DNA from 2 places in the Dactylosporangium salmoneum genome. Region 1 is predicted to be linked to the other one. Evidence: riboswitches for the same ligand, from Rfam matches in the RefSeq annotation. Region 1 holds a riboswitch; the other holds the start of a gene.

Evidence for each region. Region 1 has a riboswitch for cyclic di-AMP ahead of ABD352_RS16470 (C40 family peptidase). Riboswitches for the same ligand answer to the same signal wherever they lie in the genome.
Region 2: another riboswitch for cyclic di-AMP. It lies ahead of ABD352_RS29805 (hypothetical protein); the one in region 1 lies ahead of ABD352_RS16470 (C40 family peptidase).

Annotation. Positions count from the first base shown of each region.
Region 1 is NZ_BAAARV010000025.1:168,369-179,486, forward strand. Features, by position in the region: gene ABD352_RS16440 (bifunctional metallophosphatase/5'-nucleotidase) at 1-1,720, opposite strand, end outside; gene ABD352_RS16445 (glycoside hydrolase family 16 protein) at 1,986-2,897, shown strand; gene ABD352_RS16450 (NAD-dependent epimerase/dehydratase family protein) at 2,971-3,963, shown strand; gene ABD352_RS16455 (sigma-70 family RNA polymerase sigma factor) at 4,309-5,253, shown strand; gene ABD352_RS16460 (Rv0361 family membrane protein) at 5,447-5,860, opposite strand; gene ABD352_RS16465 (methyltransferase domain-containing protein) at 5,913-6,689, opposite strand; gene ABD352_RS16470 (C40 family peptidase) at 6,740-7,744, opposite strand; cyclic di-AMP (ydaO/yuaA leader) riboswitch at 7,758-7,929, opposite strand; gene ABD352_RS16475 (ABC transporter ATP-binding protein) at 8,230-8,964, shown strand; gene ABD352_RS16480 (ABC transporter ATP-binding protein) at 8,961-9,755, shown strand; gene ABD352_RS16485 (AMP-binding protein) at 9,752-10,633, shown strand; gene ABD352_RS16490 (branched-chain amino acid ABC transporter permease) at 10,630-11,118, shown strand, end outside.
Region 2 is NZ_BAAARV010000056.1:36,679-47,796, reverse strand. Features, by position in the region: gene ABD352_RS29810 (glycosyl hydrolase family 18 protein) at 1-1,273, shown strand, start outside; cyclic di-AMP (ydaO/yuaA leader) riboswitch at 1,478-1,621, shown strand; gene ABD352_RS29805 (hypothetical protein) at 1,895-2,698, shown strand; gene ABD352_RS29800 (class I SAM-dependent methyltransferase) at 2,723-3,490, opposite strand; gene ABD352_RS29795 (DoxX family protein) at 3,547-4,164, opposite strand; gene ABD352_RS29790 (hypothetical protein) at 4,289-4,882, opposite strand; gene ABD352_RS29785 (hypothetical protein) at 5,130-5,693, shown strand; gene ABD352_RS29780 (hypothetical protein) at 5,745-5,924, shown strand; gene ABD352_RS29775 (hypothetical protein) at 5,951-6,403, shown strand; gene ABD352_RS29770 (GNAT family N-acetyltransferase) at 6,521-7,261, opposite strand; gene ABD352_RS29765 (PAS domain S-box protein) at 7,321-10,965, opposite strand; gene ABD352_RS29760 (hypothetical protein) at 11,101-11,118, shown strand, end outside.

The sequences.
Region 1 (11,118 bases):
AGCCGTCGCCACCGTTGGCCAGGAAGTCGTTGGTGGTCACCAGGTAGGTGGCCGCCGGGTCCAGGGCGACGCCGTTGAGCTTGATGTTGCTGATCTTGGAGCCGGCCGGCGCCGAGGCGCTGATGGTGTAGGTGAAGCCGGCCGACACCTGCAGCATGCGCTGCACGGTCTGGCCCTGGAAGCCCACGAACTGCTGCTCCAGGACGTCCTTGATCTGCGCGCCGGTGAAGGCCTGCGTCACGACCAGGTTGTTGAACGGCTGGACGGTGAAGGCCTCGCCGTACGTGACCTGGCCCGGCGCCTCGCCACCGGGGGAGTTGGCGTAGATGAGCGAGGCCCGGATGCCGCCCGGGTTCATGAACGCGATCTGCGCGCCGCCCGACTTGGTGTAGGCCAGCTGTGCGTCGGCGATCACGTCGCCCAGCGGGGTCTCGCCGGCCGCCGTCTGCGTGGTGGTGATGTCGGCCGTGATGCTGCCGATGACCTTGTTGGCCAGCGGCGCGACCGCCACGCGGTACTTGTCGGCGATCTTCTTGACGGCCGGGTCGACCAGCGCGGGGTTGCGCACGAAGTTGCCCTGCGCGTCCTTCTGGTACGTCCCGTCGGCGTTCTTGATGCCGTTCTCGGCGATCACGTTGGTGGCCGACGCGTCGACGAACTTGCGCGACTTCTTGTCCAGCGTCACGCGGATGTCGGTCACCAGGGTGCCGGCCGTGCCCGCGCTGGTCACCAGCGAGTTGGCGCCCGAGGAGTTGGGCAGCTCGCAGGTGTAGAAGCGGTGGGTGTGGCCGGAGACCACGACGCCGTAGGCCGGGTTGAGGCCCTTGGTGATGTCGGTGATCGGGCCGGCGAAGTTCGCGCAGCCGGACGGGTCCAGCGGCGCGGGCGGGCTGCTCTGCATGCCGCCCTCGTGGACGACCAGCACCATCGACTTGATGCCGAGCCAGCCCAGCACCGTCGCGTACTTGTTGGCCGTCTCGACCTCGTCGTGGAAGTCGACGTTCTTGATGCCGGCCGGGTTGACGATGCCCGGGGTGGCCTCGAGCGTCATGCCGACGAAGGCCACCGGCACGCCCTCGTAGGAGCGGATGGTGAACGGCAGCAGGATCGGCAGGCCGTTCGACTTCTGCGTGACGTTCGCCGCGAGGTACGGGAACTTGGCGCCGGAGAAGCCGTCGCCGTCCTGGCAGCCGTCGGTCGGGTGGCAGCCGCCGAACTGCATGCGGTACAGCTCGGTCACGCCCTCGTCGAACTCGTGGTTGCCCACGGAGGCAAGGTCCACGTGCATCGCGTTGAGGACCTCGATCGCCGGCTCGTCGTGGAACGCGGCGCTCACCAGCGGCGAGGCGCCGATGTTGTCGCCGGCCACCACGGTGTCGCTGTTGTGAATGCCCTCGGCCTTGGCCTTGGCCCGCAGCTTGTTGAGCGCGGTGCCGAGGTACTCCGAGCCGCCGGCGGGCACGCCGTTGATGAGCCCGCCGCTGCCGGTCGGCGGGTCGATGTTGCCGTGGAAGTCGTTGAAGCCGAGCAGCTGCGCGGTCACCGTCGGCCCGACCTTCTGGGACAACGCGACCTTGGCCGGGGTGAGCGGCGTCCACCGGTCCGAACCGGCGGTGGATCCGGTCTTGGCTAATGGCAGCAAGGCGACCACCGCGACGGCGAGCGCCGGCACCGCGAGGTGCTGTGCGACACGCCACCCGCGGGCGCGGGGCTGAGCCATGATCTCTCCATTCATGACGGACGCACGCATGGACGCATGCGTCGTTCGTCATCCTTCCGAAGCCATTGATCGGGCGCGAGCGTGTGTCGGCGTCGGCTTCGTGTCCTACGGGTAAATGCGAGGGTGGCAACCCCGGCTCGTCCGAGCGGAACGCGTCCTACGAATGGGTACGGAGGGCAATGGCAACGCTCGGCAACCAAGCGACACCCGTAGGTATCCGGTAGGTTGCCCGGGAAGGTTCACCGTGTGTGCGGAGGCGGTCACCATGCTGAGGCGAGTCACGGCCGTGCTGGTCGTCGTCGCGTCGACCGCGCTGACCTTCCCCGGACGGGTGAACGCCGCCGATCCCGTCGGCTGGAAGCCCGTCTTCTCGATGTCCTTCGACGACCAGGGGACGCTGCCGACCGGCTGCTCGGCCTACAACGGCGCCGAGGAGGGCGCCCAGGCCGGCTACTTCCTGCCCGAGGCGGTGACCGTCTCCGGCGGGCACCTGCGGCTGGCCCTGCACCGGCGCGCCTATGCCGGCAAGCAGTTCGTCACCGGCGAGGTGCGCTGCCTCGGCGCCGCCCAGCAGTTCGGCCGCTACGAGTTCAAGGCCCGGGTGCCGGTCGGCGCCGGGATCGGGTCGATGGCGCTGCTGCGCCCGGTCGACGGCCAGGCCACCCGGCACGGCTCGCAACTGGAGATCATGGCCAGGCCCGGTGCCGAGCAGGCCGAGGTCAGCAACGGCGACGGCACCGAGGTCAACACCAAGGTGCTCGACGGCTCGTACAGCGACTGGCACACCTACGTGATCGAGTGGGCCCCGTCCGGTTTCCGCGTCTACGTCGACGCCAAGGAGCGCTGGGTCGACCCGGCCGCGTCCACCGAGCCGCGCTGGTTCGGCTTCGCGGTCACCACCGGCGACAAGGCCGGCACGCCCGGCTCGTCCACCGCCCTACCGGCCGAGTTCCAGATCGACTACCTGCGGATCTGGGCCTTCGCCCCGGTCTCCTCGACCTCCTCCGCCGCCGGCCCGTCCACCCGGGCCGAGGGCGGGTCGCCGGCGGGGCCGGTCGGGCGGCACTGGTCGCTGTGGCTGGCCGTCGTCGCCGCAGTGGCCTCGGCCCTCGCCCTGTTCGCGTTCGTGATCCACAAGACCCGCCCGCGCCGGCCGCCGTCGTCGCACCGGGCGTGACGTTCGTCCACAGCGGATACGCCACGGGCGAACGGGCCTGGGCCGGCCGGCCCCGGGGGCGAATCATCGGCCGATGACCATCCTCGTTCTCGGCGGCACCGTGTTCCTCGGCCGCGCCGTCGCCCGCCAGTTCCTCGCCGCCGGCCACGACGTCGTCTGCGCCGCCCGCGGCGAGTCCGGCGATCCCGTGGAGGGCGCCCGCTTCGTCCGGGTCGACCGCGACGCCCCCGACGGCCTGGCGGCGCTCGAGGGCACCTTCGACGCCGTGGTGGACGTCGCGCGCCACCCCCGCCACGTCCGGCACGCGGCCGCGGCGCTGGCCGGCCGGGCCGGGCACTACACGTTCGTCTCCAGCGGGTCCGCCTACGCCGACGTCGCCACCCCGCACCAGCGCGTGGCCACCGCGCCGCTGCTGCCGCCGGACGACGAGGCCGACCCCGCGGCCGACCCGGAGTCCTACGGCCGCGCCAAGGTCGCCTGCGAGCGGCTCGCGGTCGAGGGCTTCGGCGCCGGCCGCACGTTCCTGCTGCGGGCCGGCATGATCGTCGGGCCGGAGGACCCGACCGGGCGGTTCGACTACTGGGTGCGCCGGGCGGCCCGCGGCGGCGAGGTGCTCGCGCCGGGCGGGCCGGACCAGGCGGTGCAGCTCGTCGACGTGCGCGACCTGGCCGAGTGGATCGTGACCGCGGCCACCGGCGGGCTGGCCGGCCCCTTCGACGGCATCGGGGCGCCGATGACCCGGGCGCAGTTCCACGCCGGCCTGTCCGACGGCGCCGGGGTGGTCTCGTCACTCACCTGGGTCGATCAGGAGTTCCTGACCGCGCGCGGGGTGGCGCCGTGGAGCGGGCCGCGATCGCTGCCCTTCTGGTTGCCGCTGCCGGAGTACGCCGGGTTCATGAGCCGCGACGTGACCCCCTCGCTCGACGCCGGCCTGCGCACCCGCCCGCTCGCCGAGACGGCCCGGGATACGTTGGCGGCATTTCGTGACGCAACGCACATCGATGCAAAAGCCGGGCTGGGTATCGAAGAAGAGGCGGAGTTGTTGAGGGAATGGCGCGAGCGGTAACCCGTTCGGTCAAAAGGCTGTCGTACCGCCGACAGGTGCCGATGACAGGCCGTGCTCAACCGGCGTCTGATGCCCCCCGCAGCGGCGTTCCCAGGGAACTCACAGCGAATTCAGGCGTCTGACGGGCAGGTAGACCACGTATCACTTGTTGCAGCCGAAGCGAACCGGGGAAGCCTCCCGAGCGTCTAGGTAAGTGGTGCAGCTCTCAGGGGTCGTCACCGAAACGCCCCCCGGGGCGGAATTCGGAAGGCGCTTTGACTGTTGTGTAGGGGGCATACCCGGGGGGCACCCGTTTTAGCAGGGTGAAACGGGGAAGGCGAAGGATGGAGCGGGGAGGGGCCCGAAGTGGAGAACGTGAAAGTGGAGACGCGAACCGATACAGGTGCCGAGGAGCGCGACCTGGTCGGCGTGTACCTGCATGAGATCTCCCGCACGCCGCTGCTCGACGCCGCTTCTGAGGTCGAGCTGTCCAAGGCGGTGGAGGCCGGGCTCTACGCGGAGCACCTGCTCGACAGCGAGGAGATCCCCGACGGGGTGAGCGCCGCAGAGCTGCACCGGCTGGTGGCGGAGGGCGAGCGGGCGAAGGACCGGTTCATCCGGGCCAACCTGCGCCTGGTGGTCTCGATCGCGCGGCGCTACGTGCGGTCCGGCATGCCGATGCTCGACCTGATCCAGGAAGGCAACACCGGCCTGGTCCGCGCCGTGGAGAAGTTCGACTACGTGCGCGGCTACAAGTTCTCGACCTACGCGACGTGGTGGATCCGCCAGGCGATCAGCCGGGCGATCGCGCAGCAGGAGCGCACGGTCCGGCTCCCGGTGCACCTCGTCGAGGACGTCAACCGCATGCGCAACGTCGCCCGTCAGCTCACCCGCGAGCTGGGCAACGAGCCGGAGCCGGAGCAGCTGGCCGCCTCGCTCGGCGTGCCGGTCGAGCGGGTGCACGAGCTCATGCGCTGGTCGCAGGACACCGTGTCGCTCGACACGCCCGTCGGCGACGACGGCGACACCAACCTGGGCGACCTGGTCGCCGACTCCGACGCCCCGTCGCCGGAGGACGTGGTGCTGGCCGCCCTGGAGCGCCAGCGCATCGAGGGCCTGCTCAACCACCTCGACGACCGGTCGGCCGGCATCATGCGGGCCCGCTACGGCCTCGAGGACGGCCGCGAGCACTCGCTGACCGAGGTGGCGACCCGGTTCTCGCTGTCCCGCGAGCGGATTCGCCAGCTGGAGATCCAGGCGCTCGGCCGGCTGCGCGAGCTGGCCCGCGCCGAAGGCCTGCAGGCGGCGTAACGACATAGCGCAAAAGGGCCCCGGGACGACCGGGGCCCTTTTTATGCGCCAATGGGGGGTGAAACGCCCAGATCCGATAAGTCGGGCGCTCCGCGCCATGACTTATCGGATAAATGCCCTGGCGGGGTATAAGTCCGAAATGTCGCGGCGCGGAGCGCCCGACATTTCGAACGATCCGCGCGCAAGGGCCGATTTAGTACGGGTTGCCGCAGACCTTCCAGGCGTCGCCCTCTTTGCGCATGGCGAACTCGTGCGAGGACTTGCCGCCGCTCTTGTACGTGACGGTGGCCGAGATCGAGGCAGTCTCGATGCCGTTGGTGTTGTTGTACGAGCCGCCGAAGCTCATGTCGTGCGCGGTCGGCTGGTTCTTCTTGACGTACGCGTCGAAGGTCTCCGGCCCGTAGGCATTCTGCGTCTGGCCGCACAGCAGCTTGTAGGCGGCCTGGGTGTTGCCCGCCTCCAGGCCGGTCAGGAAGTCGTCGGCCGCGGCCTTGGGCGCCTTGGTGGACGAGTTGGCAAGGAAGAAGATGCCGGCCACACCGCCGCCGCAGCACACGACGACGACGCCGATGATGCTCAAGATGATGATCTTTGCTGTTCTGCTCACCGCGTCAGGCTAGGCGCGATGATCGTTGCGCGTTGTAAAGCAGCTGACGGGGTCAAGCCCGATGTGCGACGACGAAGAGCCGGGGAAACGGCAGGATCGTGCCGAACGGCTCCCGTGGGAAGCGGGCCCGCAGCTCCACCCGAACCTCCTCGGCGAAGGCCTCGGCGTCGTCCAGCGCGTCGAGGTAGGGGCGCAGGCCGGTGCCCTTGAACCACTCGAAGACCGGGTCGTCGCCGGGGAGCACGTGGTAGTACGTCGTCTGCCAGGCGTCGACGGTGAGCCCGGCGGCGCTGAGCAGCCGGACGTACTCCTCGGCGTCGAGGACCGGGCTGGCCGAGCGCGGCCCGGTGACGGCCGCCGCGCCCCGCAGCCGTTCGGCCCAGTGTGGCCGCTGCGCGATCGCGGCGAAGCCCGGGTCGTAGCCGGCGATCGGCACCTGGAAGGCGAGCGTGCCGCCGTCGTCGAGCGCCGCCGCCCAGGCCGGCAGCAGCGTCTCGTGGTCGTCGACCCACTGCAGCGAGGCGTTGGCCACGATCACGTCGAGTGATCCCCGCTGGGGGCGCCAGGTCGAGGCGTCGGCGAGCTGGAACCGCAGCTGCGGCGACTTGAACCGCTCCGCCGCCGCGATCATGTCCGGCGAGGAGTCGAGGCCGAGGACGGCGGCGTCGGGCCAGCGCTCGGCCAGGGTCGCGGTCATGTTGCCCGGCCCGCAGCCGACGTCGGCCACGGCGACCGCCGCGGTGGTCGGGATGCGCGCGACGAGCTCGTGGAAGGGCCGCGCCCGCTCCTCGGCGAAACGGTTGTACTGCCCCGGATCCCAAGACGCCATGCCCTCCATCATGAAGGGCATGGCGTCTTGGTGAAGCGGGTGGGGGAGCGCTACTGCGGGCGCGCCCAGCCGTACACGCTGTCCACGGTGGCCGAGGCGTACTGCACGACCGTGCCGGTGTGCGGCGCGTGGATGATCGACTTGTTCCCGACGTAGATCCCGACGTGGCCGAGGCCGTTGTAGAAGATCAGGTCGCCTGGTTCCAGCTTGTCGAACGGAAGCGTGCTCGTCCTGTAGTGCGCCGCGATCTCCGAGAACTGCCGGGACGCCTGGTGCGTGAGGCTCACGCCCGCGGCCTTCCAGGCGGCCATGGTCAGACCCGAACAGTCGAAGCTGTTCGGTCCGGCGGCGCCGAACACGTACGGCTTGCCCAGCTGCGCCTTGGCGTATGCCACGGCGGCGCCGGCCTTGCCGGAGGCGGGGGGCAGTGTGCCCGGGTTGTACGCCGGCGGGTTGACCTTCTTGGAGCCCGCGGCGGTGGCCTTCTTCTGCAGATCCTGCAGCTTCTTGATGTCGCCCTCGATCAGCTTGCGCTTGTTCTCGATGTCCGACTTCTGCGTGGTCTGCGCGGCGAGCAGCTCGTCGAGCTGCTGCTTCTCGCTGTCGTACTTGCTCTTGGCGTTGCGGTAGTTCTCGATGTCCTTCTGCTGACTGTGCGTGATCTGCTGCAGCATGGACATCTGATCCATGAGGGAGCCTGTGTCACGGGCGTTGAGGATGGCCGAGAGGGCCTGCATGTTGCCGGCCGTCTTGAACTGGGCGATCGCGAACTGCTCGACGTTGGCGCTGGTCGCGTCGACCCCGTCCTGCAGCGGTTTGAGCTTCGCCTGCAGGTCGGCCACCTTGGCCTGGGTGGTCGCCAGGTCGGCGTTGATGCCGTTCCACGCTTCGATCGTGGCCTCGAGGTCCTGGTTCGACTTGTCGAGCTGGGCCTCGATCTCTGCCAGCGTGGGATCGGCGTGCGCGACCGTGCTCGGTGCGAGCACCGCGAGCATCACGAACCCGAGCAGGAGGGTTCGCAGCACCGACCGGTGGGCCCGGTGTCCAGTGGACAAGGAAGGATGACCCTTCTTCACCGACTACCGCCTACCGGGTTAGCTGACGGGTTCGGGCGGGAAGGAAAACGCCCTACCGCAGCGCGCTGCGGATTCACCCCACGAACACTCTGGGTCCCCGGTTCGATCACGCGCCGTCGATGGATCCGCCCGGCGCGCCGAACTCGATTCGGCGGCGCTTGCCCGGCGCCATCCGGGGTGGATGACGGACTGCCGAGCAGGCCAGAGCCTAACTTAACGTGATCATCCGCCGGGTGGAAGCCGCGTGTCCTCATCGATCGGTATTGCGTATAAAAGTCCGTATTACCGGGGGTTGGCTGTGTGCATCGCACAGTGACAGGACGTCGGCAACGCATCGATCTGGGGCTTGATTCTGTCCAGGGAACGGGTTAAATACACGTAACTTCTTACACCGACGATGCAAATAGTTCGGGGGTCCGAACGTGCTACGGGTCCAGAACCTCGAGGTCGTCTACGACGACGTGATGCTCGTCCTGCGGGGCGTCGACCTCGCCGTCCCGGAGGGCCGGATCGTCGCCCTGCTCGGCGCGAACGGCGCCGGCAAGACCACCCTGCTGCGTGCCCTGTCCGGGCTGCTCGGCGTGCACCACGGGACCGTCGCGCGCGGGTCCGTCACCCTCGCCGGCGCGCCGATCCACCGGCTGCGCCCGGCCGCGATCGTGCGCCGCGGGGTGAGCCAGGTCATGGAGGGCCGGCGCACGTTCGCCGAGCTGACGGTGGAGGAGAACCTGCGGCTCGGGGCACACACCCGGCGGCGCGGGGCGGCCGACACGCTCGCGCGGATGTACGAGCTCTTCCCGGTCCTGAAGCAGCGGCGCGGCGCGGTCGCCGGATACCTCTCCGGCGGCGAGCAACAGATGCTGGCGATGGGCCGGGCGCTCATGTCCGGCCCGGCCTACCTGCTGCTCGACGAGCCCAGCCTGGGCCTCGCCCCGCGCATGGTGGAGCAGGTCCGGGACCTGATCGTGGAGATCAACCGGGCCGGCACGGCGGTGCTGCTGGTCGAGCAGAACGCGGCCATGGCGCTGTCGGTGGCCGAGCACGGGTACGTGCTGGAGAACGGCCGGGTCGTGCTGGACAAGCCGGCCGCCGAACTGCTCGCCGACGACGACATCAGGGAGTTCTACCTCGGCGCGCACGCCGCCCATTCCTTCCGCGACGTCAAGTACTACAAGCGGCGGAAGCGGTGGACGGCATGAGCGACGTGCTCACCTTCAGCGGCGTGCGGCTGAGCTTCGCCGGGGTCAAGGCGATCGACGGGGTCGACTTCACCGTCGGGGCCGACGAGCTGTTCGCCGTCATCGGGCCCAACGGCGCCGGCAAGACGTCCATCTTCAACGTGATTTCCGGGGTGTACCGCCCGCAGGAGGGCCGGGTCCTGCTCGGCGGCGTGGACATCACCGGCGAGCGGCCCGACCGGGTGGCCCGCCGCGGCGTGGCCCGCACCTTCCAGAACGTCGAGCTGTTCCGCCAGCTCGACGTCGTGGAGAACCTCATGCTCGGCCGGCACCACCACATGCGCTACGGCACCCTGGCCGCCATCGCCTGGGTCGGCCGGGCCCGGCGCGAGGAGCTGGCCAACCGGGCCCGGGTCGAGGAGATCGTCGACCTCCTCGAGCTGGGTCGGTGGCGCCGGCAGCCGGTCGGGCTGCTGCCGTACGGCGTGCAGAAGCGCGTCGAGCTGGGCCGGGCGCTCGCCATGGAGCCGAAGCTGCTGCTGCTCGACGAGCCGGTGGCCGGGATGAACCTCGAGGAGACCGAGGACATGGCCCGCTACATCCTCGACATCCGCGACGAGCTGGGCATCTCGATGATCCTCGTCGAGCACGACATGGGCCTGGTCATGGACCTCGCCGACCGGGTCCTGGTGGTCGACTTCGGCGTGCCGGTGGCCTGCGGCACGCCGCAGGAGGTGCAGGCCAACCCCGACGTGATCCGCGCCTACCTGGGCGTCCGGGACACCGCGGCCGATCCGGGGGGTGCGCGATGACCCTGGCCACGCTCGTGCGGGACCGGGCCGGGCGGGATCCGGACCGGGTCGCCCTGCGGGAGAAGCACCGCGGCATCTGGCGCGAGATCACCTGGGCCCGGTACTGGCAGACCGCCCGGGCGGTGGCGCTCGGGCTGCGGGCCCTGGGCGTCGGCCCGGGCGACCGCGTCGCGATCCGCTCGCAGAACCGGCCGGAGTGGCTCTACGCCGCCGTCGCGGCCGCGGCGCTCGGGGCCACCGTCGCGGACGACGGCGCCAAGGTGCTCGTCGCCGAGGGGCAGGAGCAGGTCGACGACGCCCTCGCCGCGCCCGGCGGATTGCTGCGGATCGTGTACCTCGACAAGGCGGGCGTCTGGAACAAGTACGACAGCGGGCTCCTCCTGTCTTTCGGCGAACTCCTCGAGGTGGGCCGCGGCGCCGAGGGCGAGATGGAGCCCCCGGACGCGGCCGGGGACCCGGCGACGCCGATCGGCGGCCCGCGCGACCTGCTCGTGTCCCGTCTGCCGCTGGGCGAGCCGGCCGGGGCGGTCGCCGCGTGGGCCAACGCCGCGAACGGGGCGGTGCTGCACTTCGGCGCGCCGGAGGACCTGCGGGAGGTCCAGCCGACGATCCTGCTCGCCGGCCCGGAGGACTGGACCGGGCTGCACGCCGGGATCGAGGCGCGGGTGGCCGGCGCCTCGCGGCTCAAGCGGGCCAACGCCCGGCTGTGGCTGCACAGAGAGCGGGGCTCCGCGCTCGGCTGGCTGCTGTGCCACCGCGCGCTGCGCGAGCGGATCGGCCTGCGCCACCTGCGGCACGCGGGCAGCGCCGGGCCGGTCCCGCCGGAGGTGCGGCGCTTCTTCCAGGGCATCGGGGTCACCATCGAGGACGCGACATGACGGACTTCATCGAGAGCGTGCTGCGAGGCGTGGGCACCGGCAGCGTCTACGCGTTGCTCGGGCTCGGCTTCGTCATCATCTACAAGGCGACCCGGGTGATCTCCTTCGCCCAGCCGTCGTTCATGCTGGCCGGCGCCGTCCTGGTCACCTACCTGGCGGGGCCCCTGGGCTTCTTCGCCGCCCTGCTCGCCGCGGCCGCGCTCACCGGCGGCCTGGCGCTGGGCGTCGAGCGGCTCGCGGTGCGCCCGATGATCGGCCGGCCGGTGTTCACCGTCGCCATCATCACGCTCGGCATCGACGTCGCGGTCCGGGTCGTCGACAACGCGGCCATCGGCCTGGACGTGCGGCACGTGGGCGACCCGTGGGGGCTGAAGGTGCTCACGCTGCCGGGCGGGATCGTCGTCGAGCAGCGGCACATCGCCATGGCGGTCACCACCGCGGTGATCGTCGCTGCGCTGTTCGCCTTCTTCCGCTACACCCGCACC
Region 2 (11,118 bases), on a different contig from region 1:
CGGCACGGCGGCCGGGATCTTCGACGGCATCGACGTCGACTGGGAGTACCCGGGCGGCGGCGGGCACACCGGCAACCACGCCAGTGCCAACGACAAGCAGAACTTCACCCTGCTGCTGGCCGAGCTGCGCAGCCAGCTCGACGCGTACGGCGCGGCCAACGGCGGCAAGAAGATGTACCTGACCGCGGCGATGCCGGCCGGCCAGGACAAGATCAAGTACGTCGAGACGGACAAGATCGGCCAGTACCTCGACTACGCCAACGTCATGACGTACGACATGCACGGCGCTTGGGACGCCACCGGGCCGACGAACCACCAGAGCCCGATCTACGAGTCGCCGAGCGACCCGATGAACCCGGTGCCGCCGGGCACCGAGAAGTACACCGTGGACAACGCCGTCAAGGCGTGGACGACCGGCAGCAGCGCGTACGGCATCCCCGGCGGCTTCCCCGCCGCCAAGCTGACCGTCGGCGTGCCGCTGTACTACCGCGGCTGGACCGGGGTGACCGCCGGCAGCAGCCACGGCCTGTACTCGACGGCCAGCGGCCCGTCCTCGGCGCGCCCGCTCACTCAGCAGGCCGGCGTCGCCGCCTACAAGGAGCTCACCGGGTTCGTCGACAACCCGTCGTACACCTACTGGGACCCGGTGACGCTGTCGTCGTACTTCTACAACGGCACCGAGTTCTTCAGCGGCGAGACGAAGCAGTCCATCAAGGCGAAGATCGACTACGCGCACTGCAAGGGCCTGGGCGGCGCGATGGTGTACGCGCTGTCGAACGACCCGAGCGCCGTGCTCGTCAACGAGATCGTCACCGACGTGAGCGGCTCCGCCGCGGCCTGCCCGACCTCGTCGCCGACGCCGACCGGCAGCACGGGGCCGTCCACGTCGGCGTCCCCGTCGAAGTCGCCTTCGTCGTCGCCGTCCACGTCGCCCTCCACGGGCACGTGCTCGGCCGCGGCGTGGAACGCGGGCACGGCGTACACCGGCGGCGCGGTCGTGTCGTACAACGGCCACACCTGGAAGGCGCAGTGGTGGACCCAGGGCGAGACCCCGGGCAGCGCCGCCGTCTGGGCCGACCAGGGTGCCTGCGGTGGCGGTACCACTACCACGCCGACGGGCAACTGCCCGGCGGCCTGGAGCGCGGGCACCGCCTACAGCGGCGGGGCCACCGCCTCCTACAACGGCCACAAGTGGACCGCCAAGTGGTGGACCCAGGGTGACATCCCCGGCAACAACAGCCAGAACGTCTGGACCGACAACGGGGCCTGCTGACCGCAGCCAGGCACCAGGGGCCCGGGGACACACGTCTCCGGGCCCCGCGCCGTCCGCGTCGACGTGCGTCACTTTCGCCGCAAAGTCGCAGGTCGCCGGGGTGCTAGCAGCACCTCGGCAGTTCCGATCGAGGGGTTCACCTGCGTGTCCGGAGCGGCTATGGTCATGGGGCCCGCCGCTGATTGTCACCGTTCCAGGTGACAGCGCGGCGGCCCGCCGAGTCGTGCTCGAACGAGCCGGGGACCCAAGCTCCACTGGGGTGAATCCGCGCGGCCACGTGCCGCAAGGTAGGGCGATCCTCCCGCCCGAATCCGTCAGCTAACCCGGTAGGCGGCACCGGAAGGAGCAGCGCATGCAGACCCTCGAACCGCACCATACCCCGGCACAGCGCCCCGCCGGCCGCCCGGCACGCCGGCGACGCGGCCACATCGGCTGACCGTCCGGGCCGCACGCCGGCCCCCGCCACGGATCCGCGACCAGCACCGTCCCCAGTGGACGGTCGGTGGTGCGCCCCCTTGTTCCGTACCGGCCCCGCGACGCGCGGGCCGGCGATGACGTCTGTCGAGGTTTCCGTGCAGTACCCCACGCAACCCAACCATTTCCCGGCTATGAGGAGGATCCGTGCCGGCCGATAAGACCGGCGGACCGCGGCACCTGCGGCGCGCGCGACGCGGCCGCCACTCGGCGGTCCGCCGGCACGTCAGCCTGGCCTCGGCCTGCGCCGTCATCGCGTTCGCCGTCATCGGCGCGCTGCTGCTGGTCTCCTCGCACAACGGCCGCTCACAGACCGTGGCGCAGTCCGAACCGTCGACGCAGCGCGAGTACGACCGGGCGGCGGACGCCGAGCGCCGCGCTTCCCGCAGCGAACAACGCACCGGCGACGTGCCCAGCCAGCAACCATCGGCATCGGTACCGGCACCGGCGAGCGCCGCCCCGAAGCCGTCACCGGCGGGCAGTACCGCGCCGCCGAGCCGCGCGCCGGCGCCGGCGGTCATCGCCGCGGTCGGCGGGCTGACCCAGGCCGAGATGAACAACGCCGTCGCGATCATCCGCGCCGGGCAGAAGCAGGGCCTCCCGAGCCGCGCCTACGTCGTGGCGATCGCCACCGCGCTGCAGGAAAGCCACCTGCACAACCTCGCCAACTCCAACGTTCCCGCGTCGCTCAACCTGCCCAACGAGGGCGTGGGCAGCGACCACGACTCGGTCGGGCTGTTCCAGCAACGGCCGAGCTGGGGCACCGTCGCCGAGCTGATGAACCCGGCGGAGGCCGCACAGCGCTTCTACGCCGCACTCGCCGAGGTCAACGGCTGGGAGCAGATGGCGGTGACCGTGGCGGCACAGACGGTCCAGGTGTCGGCGTACCCGGACGCCTACGCCAAGTGGCAGTCGCTCGCCGAGCAGGTCGTCGCCGCCGTCACGTCGTGAGCCGGTGACGTGACGATCGAGGCACTACCGCTCGCGGTGCCGACGCGCGAAATGGGCGGTGATGTCGGCGGCAACCTCGACCGTCTCGGGCAGGACCTGCCTGATCCGGCTATATACCTCCTCTTGCTCCGAGGCCGGCAATTCGAGATACGCCGAGATGGTCGAGAGATGGCCAACGTAGTCGCCAGCACTCATCGTGAAGCGCCGCTCGATCACGGACTGCTGAACATCGGCGAACCACGCAGATTGTCGCAGCTCCGTACCTGGCCACTGCATCTCACGTCCCGGAGGCGTCCCGTCCGGAGACGGAATCTCGTCGCTGTGCAAGAACGGCGCCCGGGCCGCGCGGACAGCTTCCTGCACAACCGGGTCGGCCAGCTGGACCGATCCACCGAACGAGGCGAACACGCCACCCGGCTCCAGCAGCGCGGCCACGCGCGGCCACCGACCTTCCGGGCTCGTCCAGTGCAGCGCCGCTGCCGCGTACACCAGCCCATGCCGTTCGCCCGGCCGCAGGTCCTCGAACGCGGCCTGCACGGTCCTGACGTTCCCCGGCACGTGCTTGCACAGCTCGGCGAGCATGGCCGCGTCGGGCTCGGTCGCGGTGACCGCGATCCCCCGTTGCGCGAACAAACGGGTCGCTTTGCCCGTCCCGGCGCCAATCTCGAGGGCAGTCAGAATCGGCTGATCCGCGTACCGCATCACCATGTCCAAAAGCTCCGCGGGGTACCCCGGCCGGAACCGTTCGTATGCTTCCGCCACCACTCCGAAGCTCAGTGCGCGACTAGACATGCCGAGCATCCTCACACGATCGGCGCCGTCAATGCTCGGTCTTTCCTGTGATCGGGTCACGGCCTTACTTGAGGAGCTGGCGCAGGTTGGTCAGGATCGCGGCGGCCGACCGCGGTTGCGGCGGCGACCGTCGCGGCGAAGCCGGCGAAACCGACCAGCGCGATGACGTCGAACACCCGGCTGTCGAGGTCGGCGGCGAGGCGTGGCCCGAGCAGGCCGCGCGGATCGACGACCACGTCGACCGGACTGCCGTACTCGTACTCGATCGTGTCGCGGAACTCGCCTGGCAGCGGGGCGCCGGACGCGTCGTGCAGCGTGTAGCGGTACAGGCACCGGCCGTTGCGGACCGTCTGCAGGCAGGACACCTCGCGGACCGTCGCGGTGGTACGGGTGCCCGCGGCGCGCAGGTACCAGTCGCCCGGGCCGGCGTACGCGGTCAGTAGCAGCACGAACACGAAGGCGAACGCCACCCAGGTCGGCCAGGTCCGTTCGCCGCTGAGCCAGAACAGCAGGATCGGCGCGACGAGGAGGGCCACGGTCGGCAACGCCGCCACCGCCCACCACATCCAACCGCCCAGCGCGCCCGCCACGCCGGCGACCAGCCAGACCAGCACGGTAACGGCGACCAGCAGCGCCGCGTGCGGCCAGCTGCCCCGGCGCATGAGCCTCGTCATGATCGTATTGTGGTACCGGTACCGCCGCCGGGGCTGTCGACTATCGGTCGTTTCGTGCGGATCTCGACGGTCGGCTACCAGTCGATTGCCGCCTGGCGACATACGCGATCGGGGCTGCAGCGGATCAGGCGAAGGCCTGCTCGGCCTTGAAGCGCGGATCCAGGCGGACCGTGGGCAACAGGCGACGCATGATCTGCCGGGCGAGGGTCAGCGGGTGCTCGGGGAACTCGGCGTCGTACTGCGGATCGTCGGCCCGATGCGACGGCAGCCCGTCGGTGAGGTCCGGCGCATACGGCGACGGCATGAAGAAGTCGCTCGGGCCGAGCCGGTCCATGATCACGGCCTCCCGGAATCCCGTCATGCCGCGCTCGGGCGCTTGCAGTTTCAGCACCGTGCTGCAGGTGGCCCGGGGCACCGTGCAGGCGGCGATGAACACCTGCCCATGGCCTTGCGGGTGCGCCACCTTCACGAGCTGGCGTACGGCCGGCACACCGTCGACCAGCTCGACGGCGCAGTCGACGAGGCCGGCGCCCGCCGCCGCGGTGTATCGGGCCAGCGCCGCCTGCAGCTGCGGCACGGGGTCCAGCGGGGCCGGCAGATCCGGCGGGATGTCGAAGTAGTGCAGGCTCAGCACGATCCCGTTGTCATCCTGCCAGGCGAGTTCATCCACCGGCTGGAATCCGCTGAGATCGAGCTGCGTGATCGGCGTCCCCGTCATGGCCGGCATTCTCGTCGATCCGTATGGGCGGCCGCCACAGAGGGGCCGGAGCCGCACACCTACGGCTCCGCGGACCGTGTGATGTTGTCGTATCCGCCACAGCCGGGAGATCTACGCGGCGGCGCCCGTGCCGACGCGGCGGGAGCTCGGTACGGCCTGACCGACCTCGACGCCCGGATCACCGCCTGGGAAGAGGAGCCATGCAGTGACCTCCTCGAACCCGATTGGGGACGCCTAGACTGCCGCCGTGACCGAGTCCGAAGACGCCAGGGCAGGCCGCGAAGTTCTGCCACTGCACTGGTGGTACGAGGACCCGGAACGCTGGCAGCTGTTGGAGTTCGACGAGGGCCACAACGGCGAAGGGGCGCCGATCGACCGGCTCGGGCGGGAACGCCAGCAAGTCCTCGAAATGCTGGCTCGAACCACCGATCGGGCCGACGCGGACTTTGCGCGGTTCCTCCTCGCCCAGGAAATCCTGCGCCACGGACATTGCTGGAGTTTCAACCACAGCATCGAGATCGCTGCCCTCCTCGTCGCCGAGCACCGCGACGTCTCCGACATCTGGCTGCTGTGGAAGGCGGTGTGCCGGAGCTTCGACACCTGGTGCGGCCTACCCCATCGCCTGCTCTACGCAGCCGGCGTTGCCGTCACCGCCGAGCACGTGCGTAGCTCCACCCATCCCCAACGTGACGGCCTGCTGGATCTCCTGAACGGCCTTGCGGGGACCACCGATGAACAGGTCACCCGACTGCTGATCGAACGGCGTGGCTACTACCGGAACATCTTCGATGAGCTCCACCCGCCGCAGTAAGCGCCCGCTTGGCCGGCCCCCTTCCAGCGCGCCGACCGCCCGCGCATCGGCGTGGCCGAGACGGTCACCGGCGGCGTCATCGCGGAGCTCGTCGGCGTGTTGGCCATCGGCGTGTTCGTCGCCACCGCCCGGGCGAGGGCGGACGCAGATGGGCCGGGCATGGTGTCCGCCCCGTACGACGACCGGAAAGCGCAGGAAATCGGACGGCACTTCCGGCCTTGGGCACGGTAGTCGGCGACTGTCGATACCATCAGCCGATGGGATGGTGGAGGCTGCCGTTCACCGGCGAGCCGTACCGCCTCACGCTCTTCCTGCTCCTCTCGATCCCGCTCGCGATCTGGTCCGTGGCCGACTGCGGCGCGGTGCAGCGGCGGGTCGCGGCCGCGCTGCTGCGGCACGAGGTCGAGGAGTCGCGGGGGCGGGGGCTGCTCGCGGCGCCGGTCGACGCCGTGGCGCTGGTCGTGGTGGGGTACTGCTGGCTCGGCGTCGTGCTCAACCTGGCGTACCCCGCGCGGCCGCTGTTCGGCATGAATGGCGCGTACTACGACTCGTGGGGCGGGCCGACGCTCGCCGGGGCCTGGGCCGTCCACGCGCTCGGCGGGCTCGGGTTCTGGCTCCTCGTCGCCTGGCTGCTGCGCGCCTACGCGGCCCTCTGGCTGCACCTCGCCGGAAGGGCGCCGCAGAGCGACGACGACGTCAACCGGTCGTGACCGGGGCTCGCAACTCCGGCGTCCCGCGCTGTCTGCACTCGGCCGATCCTGAACCACATCCGAGGCAAGTGATGCTCGTCGACGAGCGCGATGTCGCGCCACCGGGTTGGGGGCCGGTCAGGATCGCTGCGTGGTGCTGTCGGCGGGCGTGAGGTTGATGCTCAGCTGGGAGCCCAGTTCGTGGAAGCCGAGCGCTTGGGCCACTCGGCGGGACGCTTCCGGGCGGGCTCGCCACTGAGGGAGCAGGCCGGCGTTCAGTGCGTGGGTGACGGCCGCGGCAGCGACGATGCGGCCGAGCTCCCGTCCACGTGCCGCCGGGGCGGTCAGCACGCTGAGGTGGGCGGTTCGCCTGGGCCAGGCGTGGTAACCTGCGGCCGCGATGACGTCCGGTCCGGTGCGCACCACGAACGCCGGGGATGTGATATCGGCCAAGCCGGATTCGCCGGCGTCCTCGGCCGGCACCCGCGCGAGCAGAGCTGCCATGTCGGGGTGGTCCGCGGGGATTGCCTCGACGGCACCGGACTGAGCCGGGCGGAAGCCGGCCGCGTCGCAGTAGGCCAAGGTCGCTGGTCCCAGCGTCTCCGCGACCGGCAACCTGCCCCGCACTGCGGCCGGGTCGACCACGGTGGTCGCGGGGAGGTCGCTGAGGGCGTGCCTCACGATCTCGGCGGTGGCGTTGTCAGGCGCAGTGGCGATCGCGGCGCGGCCCAGAGCGACGATGCCTACCCAGCCGGGCGGACACAGCAGCGACTGCGGGGAGGTCACCACTTCGATGGCTGACTCCGTGAAGGCGACCGGCGTCCCGGCCAGGTCCGCCCAGAGCCGCCGGGCGCGTTCGAGCAGCGAGTCGCTGGTCACTCTCGCATCATGGCAAGCGGCTGACGTACCCGCCATCCCGGCCGTCTGGAAGAGGATGGTCAGGACGGCTGGGGCAGGGTGACGGTGACGAGGGTGCCGCCGCCCGGGTTCTCGGCGATCTCGATGGTGCCGCCGTGGCGGTCGATCACGCGCTGGCAGATGGCCAGGCCCAGGCCCGTGCCGGCGTAGCCCTGGCTCGTGTGGGCGCGGTGGAACTGGGACAGGACCTTCTGGCGCTGGTCGGCCGGGATGCCGATGCCCCGGTCGGCCACCCGGATGCACACCTGTGCGGGGCCGCGCTCGGCCGACACCGTGACCTCGGCGCGGCTGCCCGGGCGGGTGTACTTCACCGCGTTGCCGACGAGGTTGTCGAGCACCTGGCGCAGCATGCCCGGGTCGGCCCACACCGTGGGCAGGTCCGCGGCCGCGATGTCGGGGCGGTCCGGGGGCGGGAGGTGGCCGGTGCGGACCATGACGATGTGGTTCACCATGGCCGACAGGTCGGCCCAGCCCGGGCGCAGCGGGGCGTCGCGGGCGGTGGCGAAGGCCAGCAGGTCGTCGATCAGCTGGTCCATGTGCTGGGCGTTCTCCTTGACCCGGGTCACGTAGCGGGCGGCGGTGCCCAGCCCACGGCCGGTGCCGGCCTCGTCCAGCAGGTCGGCGGCCATCTCGGCGAAGCCGATGATGCCGGTGAGCGGGTTCTTGAGGTCGTGGGCCACGACGCCGGCGAACCCGGCGAGTTCGGCCTCGCGGTCGCGCAGGGCGGTGACGTCGAAGGCGGTGCAGATCGCGCCGGCGGGGCGGCCGTCGGGGTCCTGCAGGGGGCGGGCGTCGACGATGAGGGCGCGGTCGCGGCCGGTGTCGGCGTGCAGGACCATCTGCGCGGCCTCGATGACCTCGCCGCGCAGGGCCTGGGCCAGGGGGTGGTTGTCCGGGGCCGGGTCCAGGCCGGCGGGGGCGACCCGGTGCAGGTGCTCGATGCGGGTCGGGGGCGGGCCCACCGGCACCGAGCGGCCGGCCCGGTTGAGGTGGACGAGGTTGCCGTCGCGGTCGCACGTCATCACGTAGACGTTGATGATGTCGAGTATCTCGTTGAGGTACGCCCGCTCGGCCGCCAGCTCGACGTTGCGCTGGGCCAGCTGGGCGGCGGCGGCGTCGCGGGCCCGCTCGGCGCTGCGGCGGTCGGTGATGTCGGTGACCACCACGACGAGGTACAGCGGGCGGCCGGCGGCGTCGCGGACGGCCGAGATGGTGCTGTGGTAGTCCATCCAGCCGCCGTCGACCCGGTGCAGGCGGCCCTCGCTGGTGACCGACTCGACGTCGCCGGCCAGCAGGGCGGAGACGTTGGCCATGCTGCCCGGCAGGTCGTCGGGGTGCATGAGGTCGTTGACGTTCATGCCGACGAGCCGGTCCGGGGTGGTGCCGAGCATCGCGGCGAAGGCGGGGTTGGCCTCCAGCCACGTGCCGTCGGGGGCGCGCAGCACCTGGCCGGCGCCCGAGTACACGAACTGGGCCCGCAGGCGCTGCTCGCTGGCGCTGACCGCCTGCTCGGCGGCGCGCAGCGCGGTGATGTCGGTGTCGACCTGCAGCACGGCGGCGCGCTGGCCGGTGCCGCCCGGCGTGTCGAACTCGTCGAGGTCGTCCGGGTCGGCCAGGCCGCGGTGCAGCACCTGGCGGCTCAGGACGGTGATCGTGCGGCCGTCGGCGCCGCGGTACGTCAGCTCGCCCGTCCAGTGCCCGTCGCGCAGCAGGGCGGCGGTGACGGCGGTGGCGGTCCCGTCGCGCTCGTCGAGGGCGAGCAGCTCGTGGATGCGCCGGCCGACGGCGGCGTCCGCGCGGTGGCCGTAGGTGGCCTCGGCGCCGTCGTTCCAGGAGCGCACGGTGCCGTCGAGGTCGTGCACGATGACCGGGGCCGGGATCAGCTGCAGCAGCCGCGCCTGCTGCTCGAGCCGCGCCTGGGCGGCCCGGCGCTGGGTGATGTCCTCGATCTGGGCGACGAGGGAGGACGGGCGGCCCGTCGTGTCGCGGATGACCCCGACGCGGGCGGTGACCCATGTCGTACGGCCCGTCTTGTGCCGGTACCGCCGCTCGACCGTCGCCGTCTCGATCCCGCCGCTGGTCAGCTTGTCGATCGTGGTCTCGATGTCGGGGAGGTTGTCGGAGTGCGCCAGGTCGGCGTAGGTCATCGCCGTCAGCTCGTCGTGGCGGTACCCGGTGATCTCCGACATCATCGGATTGGCCTGCAGGAACCGTCCCATCTTCGCGGGGCGCAGGTCGATGAGCAGCATCCCGACGGGACTGTTGTCGAAGCTGAGCCGGAACCGCCGCTCGGAGACCTCCAGCGCGGCGAGGGCCTCGGTGCGCTCCTGCAGCAGCCGCGCGTTGTGCCCGTAGTCCTCGGCGTGGCGCAGCGCACCGCTGAGGCTGGCCGCGAGCAGCTCGAGCTGCTGCTCGTCGGCCTCGTCGAACGCCCGCAGCGTCCGGCTGGACACCTTGAGCACGCCGATCGCTTGCTGGGCGGCGTAGAGCGGCGCGATGCACATCGACCCGATCCCGGTGCGCCGGCAGGCCTCGGCGTTGACCCGCGCGTCGTGCCCGGTGTCGCTGCAGCGCACCGTGACGCCGGCGGCCATGGCCAGCCCGGACAGCGACCCGGCCAGCTTCAGCACGGTGCCCACGTGCGGCTGCAGGGTGCCCGCGGCCGCCGCGTACTCCAGCGCGTCGCCGGTCACCAGCAGCTCCACCACCGCCCCGTCGGCCGCGGGGAACGCGGCCACCGCCCGGTCGGCGACGACCCGCAGCACCTCGGCCCGGTCGTGCACGGCCGCGGTCACCGCCCGCTGGGCCTCGATGGTGGCCACCAGCGCGCGGTTGTGCCGCTCGGCCCGCTGCTGGGCGGCGGCCGCCGCGCCGACGTCGCGCATCGACACGACGGCGCCGAGCACCCGGCCGCGCTCGTCGCGCAGCTGCCGGCCGCTGGCCACCACGCTGCGCACCGGCTGCCCGCGCGGGGCGATGAGGATCGGCACGCCGGCCACGGGCTCGCCGTGCAGGGCCCGGAACAGCGGCACGTCCTCGGTGCGCATCGGCGTGCCGTCGGGGTTCAGCAGGTCGTACCGCTCCGCCCACCGCTGCGGCGGCAGCGGCTCGGCGGGCAGGCCGTGCATCCGCTCGGCCGCCGGGTTGAAGACCGTCAGCTCGCCGGCGCCGTCGCAGGCCACCACGGCGTCGGAGAGGTTCTCCAGCACGGCCCCGAGGAAGGCCTTCTGCTGCGCGGTCTCGCGACGGTCGCGCACGTCGCGCAGGAAGGCGTAGCAGCGGCCGTAGCGCCACGCCGGCCACACCGTCGCCTCCACCGGCACGCGATGGCCGCCGCGGTGCACCAGCTCCAGCTCGACCGGCTCGGCGGCGGACGGTTCCGCGCCGTCGGCGCGCAGGAAGCGGGCCAGCCGGGCCAGGAGCCCAGCACGGTACTCGGCCGGCAGCAGCGTCCCGGCGAACGGTCGCCCGATGACCTCGTCGGCCCGCCAGCCGGTCATCCGGGTCGCCGCGGCGTTCCATTCGAGGACGCACCCGCCCTCGTCGAGCGAGACGAACGCGTCCGGCGCGTCCGCCAGCACGTGCCGCAGTCGATCCAGCTCCGCGACGGTCTCGTCCGGGTAATCGGGGTACGCGTCCCGACGGGGCTGGGACTGTTGCACCACGACGGCTCCAAGACTTCTACGAATCTGGCACCCGGCCAATCGTCCCCGGCCGGGCGAAGCTGAGGCGAAACGCGAACGGTTGAAGTCGCGGCCGAACGAGTCACCCCATGATTACTTTGGGTGTACGTTCAGGTCGTGGGCACCGCCGACGAC